Regions from separate parts of the Shewanella morhuae genome, predicted to be linked through region 2. Evidence: riboswitches for the same ligand, from Rfam matches in the RefSeq annotation. Region 2 holds a riboswitch; the other holds the start of a gene.

Region 1 (3,332 bases), 850 kb from region 2:
AGATTATGCGGGCTGGCACCTTGGCAAATCATTCGTACATTGTGGGGTTCTAACACTTCAAATACACGTCGACAAATACCGGGCGTAGTTGCAATACGGTTACCAATAATCGCCACTAAAGCCAAGCCATCTTCAACACGTACGCGACAATGTTGGGATAACTCCTGCAGCAATGCCTCACTCAATAGACCTTGGCCGCTTGAATCTGAACCAGTTTTATCCAGCGTCAGCGCCACGTTAACTTCTGAGGTGGTAATTAAATCCACACTGATCTTATGCCGCGCCAATGTCGCAAAGGTTTCGGCTAAAAAGCCCTGTGCATGCAGCATTTGCAAGCTGTGGAGGTTTAATAACGTTTGATCGCGGCGCAATGCTACTGCGCGAAAAATAGGTGCATCTTCAACTTGGTGACGGATCCAAGTGCCGCCTTTTTCAGGCTCTTTACTTGAACCCACAAACACTTGAATTTGTTGACGGACAGCAGGAAGAATGGTCGCAGGATGCAATACCTTGGCACCAAAGGTGGCCATTTCGGCGGCTTCATTGAAGCTTATTTCGGCAATCGGAAATGCATTGGGCGCAAGGCGAGGATCTGTGGTGTAAATCCCCGCAACGTCAGTCCAAATTTCGACCGCAGATGCACGCAGAGCTTCAGCCAATAATGCAGCAGAATAATCACTACCACCACGGCCTAACGTCGTCGTTTGACCGGCTTCATCGGCACCGATAAAACCTTGAGTCACAATTATTTGCTCCGCCAATAATGGCTGTAAATAATCCCGAGATAGCGTCGCTATGTGTTCTATTTGTGGTTCAGCACGGCCAAAATTGCTGTCAGTACGCAACACTTGGCGTACATCAAATGCACTCGAGTTAGCACCTTTCTCACGAAACACTGCAGAAAAGAGTACCGAAGAACATTGCTCACCAAGAGATAACAGTTCATCTACGGTTGCTTTGCTGCGTTGCGTGGCAAGCACCTCGCTTAATATTGCCATACGGCTCAGTAATTTATCTAATGTTGCAGCCACATCACTAGGACGGCCTAACTTATCTAAAATAGCATATTGGATTTGGGCAATTTGTTTTAATCGTTGTAAGCGTCCGTCATCATTCATCGACTCTTGGGTCAATTCGACTAACAAATTTGTGACGCCGCTTGAGGCACTCACCACGACCAAACGACAATTAGGATTGGCTAACACTATGTCAGCACAACGATTCATAGCACTATAATCGGCGACGGAAGTGCCACCAAATTTTGCGACAACAAGGGACATTAGCTCACCTCCGCAAAATACGTAGGGCGAGAAATAACAGCAGATTGAACAAGATATTGATTAACTAACATGATTACACTCCGAACTAACTTCGTTCGAAGAGCCTGGTGCTCAATGATAACGCACCCCAAATGAGGGAAACAGCAATCGTCACCAGAAGCTCTCCACCAATTACAGGTGACAATCGTCAGGATTCAGCCCGAGCGACCGACATAAACATGCAACAACCATATCTATGCCTCGGCGTTAATCTCCCTCATCGGTCATCACTGGAGTTTGTGCTCCTCTAACCGACTACCTAGTTAACGCTCCTCTTCTGTTCCTTTCCGAAGAAAGGGACGAAAAAAGTAGCAATAAACCCCTAATGAAGTCAATGCTAATTTCATCGCAAATCCAAAATCATATGAAATCTTTAAAAATAGCGGGGTTAATTACGCATATCGGGTAGTTCAGACACCAATCTGACCCGCTCGCTAAATTTTCCCAAACACACTTCATCATGCCCATTTAACAGACAAGGCACTAAGCTCACATCACCTTGTTCAACAACATAAATCGCATATTGATTAAATTTTTTACCTAATTGCAGTGCCATAGTTCTATCAATAAACACCGCCCAGCTTTTTTCCATATGGGATAAATCCGGTGCGGCGCCCACTAGCGCACGATAGGGACTACCGAGTAATTCAATTTCACGCAGTAACTGGCGATCGAGTAAACGATTTTGACTGGGGCTAAGGAGCATTGCAGCGGGATTATGAGCGGTAATAATAGCAAACGAAAAATTACAGGATAATGCTTGAGTTAGCAAAAATAACGGTGTTTGATAGCATTGCCATAACAAATGTTGAGTTGTGTTGTCCATTAGTCGTCTAACCAAAAATTTAACCCAAATTAGTGTAGCAGACAGAATATAAAATCCAAAGGGGCGTGACCAAGCTCACAGGAACACATACTGCATTAGTTAAACTAATCAATAACTAAAGTAAATATCATGCTAGAATTCAGTACCCGTCTAAAATTTGTTAACATTTCATTTGTTAACAAATGACTAAAACGAGTACAATACACGTACTGATGAGTTGAAGTAGATTACGCGAGATGCTTAGCTTTAATACAGTTTGTTACTTATATTGTTTCAGATAATACAAACTGGTCGAGCATCTGTCTAAATATGTTCTACATTTAATTTATCATTTCAACATTTTAAAAAAACAATAGTTAAGGAACTTATTCTAACTATTGCTTATCGAAGTTGGTACTGATTACGTTTTCTCGTATTACACTTAATACGTGTTTTAGTCTGCATCCTAACGTGTTGTCGTAATGATTTTCTTTAGAACACTAAAATGGTTCAAGGAAGTCTCTAAGTATCAATGCTTTTATGAATATAAGAGCCCGAAGTAAGCTGCTCTTATTGGTTAGTATAAACTGGTTAAAATTTAGGTAAATAATATGCAAAATCCGCACATTCTGATCGTTGAAGACGAAGCCGTTACCCGTAATACGCTGAGAAGTATTTTCGAGGCAGAAGGGTATGTGGTAACAGAGGCCAATGATGGCGCAGAAATGCATAAGGCTATGCAAGAGAACAAAATTAACTTAGTTGTTATGGACATTAACTTACCAGGTAAAAACGGCCTATTGTTAGCGCGTGAACTACGCGAAATCAACAATATAGGTCTAATTTTCCTGACTGGTCGTGATAACGAAGTCGACAAAATCCTTGGACTTGAAATTGGCGCGGACGATTATATTACCAAGCCGTTCAATCCACGTGAATTGACGATTCGTGCTCGCAATCTTCTGACTCGCGTCAACAGCGCTGGCGCTGAAGTAGAAGAGAAGAGCTCAGTAGAATACTATCGCTTCAATGATTGGAGCTTAGAGATCAACAGCCGTTCGTTAGTCAGCCCACAGGGTGAATCTTACAAACTGCCACGTAGCGAATTCCGCGCTATGCTGCACTTTGTTGAGAACCCAGGCAAAATTCTGACCCGTGCTGATCTACTGATGAAAATGACTGGCCGTGAGCTTAAGCCACACGACCGT
Region 2 (3,332 bases):
ACCAAACGATTGTTAAGGTCACTCCGCCAGCAGAACGTAAAGCAGGCATCATGGTAGCGTCGGTAACAGAGCTAGTTGAAAAGTTAAAAAACGAAGCGAAGGTGATCTAAATGGCCATTTTAGTATTAGCTGAACATGATAATAGCGCGCTGAAACTGGATACTGCGAAAATAGTTACCGCTGCTCGCGCTATCGGTGATGAAGTGCATGTTTTAGTTGCTGGTCACCAATGTGATGCAGTTGTCAAAGCGGCGCAAACGCTGCAAGGTGTTAGCCAAGTACTCGTGGCCGATGCCAGCGTGTATCAAGCGCACTTAGCTGAAAACTTTGCTAAGTTGCTGGTGGACTTAGCACCAAGTTATGGCCACATTTTGGCCTCGGCTTCGAGTCTAGGTAAAGATACACTGCCACGCGTGGCGGCATTGCTCGATGTAGCGCAAATCTCTGAAGTGATAGCGGTAGTGAGTGCTGACACCTTTGTGCGTCCAATCTATGCGGGTAACGCCTTAGAAACACTGCAAAGCCTTGATGCCATCAAAGTGATGACGGTGCGCGCCAGTGCCTTTGATGCAGCATCAGAAGGCAACAACGCGGCTGTGATGACACTCGATAAAGTGTTTGAAGCGAAAACACAGTTTGTATCGCAATCACTGACGGTTTCTGAACGACCAGAACTCGGTAATGCGGGTATTATTGTCTCTGGTGGTCGAGGTATGGGCAGTGGTGAAAACTTTGGCATGTTAGAGCAGCTAGCTGACAAACTTGGTGCAGCAGTGGGTGCATCGCGTGCTGCTGTTGATGCAGGCTTTGTGTCAAACGATTTACAAGTCGGTCAAACAGGTAAAATTGTCGCACCTAACTTGTATATTGCTGTTGGTATCTCAGGGGCAATTCAGCATTTAGCGGGCATGAAAGACGCCAAAGTTATCGTTGCTATCAACAAAGATCCCGAAGCGCCAATTTTCCAAGTGGCCGACTATGGGTTAGTTGCTGACCTATTTGAGGCTGTGCCTGAGCTTATCTCTTGCCTCGGTTGATTTTATTTGCGATCTAGATCACACTAAGCGGCTTTGCACTAGCATCAGCTCAGCCGCTTATGTTTTTATGTGCCACGCGCTCGAGTACGAGCGTTCTTAGAAGTAGAGGTGCGCCAAATATCAGTAGTAATCAGTAGGGTGATTCCGTTGATCGATTATGAAAGGATTTGGTGCCGAAGCTGTTCGATTTATCACAATCAACGGCTGGGACTGCGCCTAATAGGTGCAGCACTGCCATAGTATTTTCCAATATGGATAATGGAAATAGTTACTATGGAGCGCTACTGATAGGACAGGTGACCTTGGGTATCTATTGCCTTCCCCCACCAGTTCAGTCGCCCTCCATTCGTATTTAACGAAGATAATAATCAATGACTGTTATGAATTATGCCGATTCGGCACTTTCCTTGTTGCCGCCTGCGGTGGCGATTGTGTTGGCAATTTTTACTCGCCGTGTACTACTTTCTTTGGGGCTAGGTATCTTGATTGGCGCTTTATTGCTCAATCAATTTTCACCCTTAGCCACAGGTGAATTTGTATTTAATGGCGTTAAAGGACTTTTTTGGACGAGTGAAGGCCTTAATTCGTGGAATTTATATATTCTTGGCTTCTTAATTGTACTGGGAATGATCACCGCGTTAATTACGGTAAGTGGCAGCGCTCGGGCTTTTGCCGATTGGGCTCGTTTACATATTCGTAATAAGCGTGACGCTAAACTATTAACCATGTTTCTAGGTTGCGTAGTGTTTATTGATGATTATTTCAATAGCTTAGTCGTTGGTTCTGTCGCAAGACCTGTGACTGACCGTTATTATATTTCCCGCGCTAAGTTAGCTTATTTACTCGATTCTACAGCTGCGCCAGTATGCGTGATTTCTCCGGTTTCAAGTTGGGGCGCGTATATTATTGCCCTCATCGGCGGAATATTAACCGCCCATGGTTTTGCCGATACAGGCCATTTGAGTATTTTTATTCAAATGATCCCCATGAATTTTTATGCCATCTTCTCCTTATTATTATTACTTTTTGTGGTGTTTATGGGATTAGATGTTGGGCCAATGCGCGAGCATGAGCTTAATGCCCAACGGGGTAGTTTATACGATGAGTCAAAAGGGTTACCGCCAGGGGCGAACGCCGATTTACCCGAAGCGGAAACCGGTAAGATCTTAGGATTATTTCTGCCTATTATCGCGTTAGTGTTTGCCACCTTATATTTTATGGTTAGCAGCGGGGCTCAAGTATTAGCCACTGAAGGGATTGAGTTTAATATCATTTCCGCTTTTGAGAAAACCGATGTTAGTTCATCACTGTTCTTTGGTGCGTTAATTGGCTTAGCCATTTCGTTACTGTTGAATTTAATACAGGGCGTTGAAAAGTCGATGATAGTCAAAGGTGTTGTGCAGGGCGCTCGCTCTATGCTGCCGGCGATTTATATCCTGTTGTTTGCTTGGACGATTGCAGGTGTAATTGGTCAACTCGAAACCGGTAAGTTTATGGCGAGCTTAGCGACAGGTAATATTCCGTTCGCTTTTTTGCCTGCGTTAATGTTTGTGTTAGCGGGTATTACTGCGTTTTCTACCGGAACTAGCTGGGGCACGTTCGGTATCATGTTGCCGATAGCGGCTGATATGGCGATGGGAAGTCACACTAGCATGATGTTACCTATGCTTGCCTCTGTGCTGGCTGGCGCGGTATTTGGCGATCATTGCTCGCCCATTTCAGATACCACTATTTTGTCGTCAACAGGGGCCAGTTGCCACCATATCGACCATGTGGTCACTCAGCTACCCTATGCCCTTATCGCGGCATTTATTAGCTTGGCGGGTTATGTGGTGCTTGGTTTTACCGAGTCAGTGGTAGCAGGATTAGTGGCTTGTAGTGTGGTATTTGTGCTCAGTATTATTGTGCTTAAAATAAAATCTAAAGAGGCGATTATCTAAAACGATAATTGCAATCTCTTACTATCCATAAATCAGCCAGCATTATGCTGGCTGATTTATTTGGATTAATACTGGGTTTTGCTATGAACGCGAGCAAAATTGGGCAATGAGTTGTCCACTAACATGCGTTTAAATTCAAAGATGAAACCAATACTATGACCATAGATAGCGCATTCTTCTTCATTGACGTTAAGGTTAATCGATTAATTGAACTTTAAATGATTGCAGCGAGCGGTATTTGAATAAAAAAGGAGCCCCATATTAGTGAGGCTCCTTTGGCAATTTCCTTGCAGGGAAATAGATACCATTCTTACTGATTACTTGCTCGTTTCTAAATCATGTAATGATGATTAGT

The links. A riboswitch is a leader RNA that binds a small molecule or an ion and turns the genes downstream of it on or off. The one in region 2 is predicted to bind lysine.
Region 1: it holds a riboswitch for lysine, as region 2 does, so the genes downstream of both, lysC (lysine-sensitive aspartokinase 3) here and C9I43_RS09370 (Na+/H+ antiporter NhaC family protein) in region 2, are expected to answer to the same signal.

Annotation. Positions count from the first base shown of each region.
Region 1 covers NZ_PYSG01000002.1:2,890,870-2,894,201, forward strand. Annotated here, with positions in the region: gene lysC (lysine-sensitive aspartokinase 3) at 1-1,280, opposite strand, end outside; lysine riboswitch at 1,430-1,604, opposite strand; gene C9I43_RS13135 (DUF3293 domain-containing protein) at 1,708-2,145, opposite strand; gene arcA (two-component system response regulator ArcA) at 2,736-3,332, shown strand, end outside.
Region 2 covers NZ_PYSG01000002.1:2,044,523-2,047,854, reverse strand. Annotated here, with positions in the region: gene C9I43_RS09380 (electron transfer flavoprotein subunit beta/FixA family protein) at 1-110, shown strand, start outside; gene C9I43_RS09375 (electron transfer flavoprotein subunit alpha/FixB family protein) at 111-1,037, shown strand; lysine riboswitch at 1,133-1,329, shown strand; gene C9I43_RS09370 (Na+/H+ antiporter NhaC family protein) at 1,409-2,977, shown strand; gene C9I43_RS09365 (multiheme c-type cytochrome) at 3,332-3,332, opposite strand, start outside.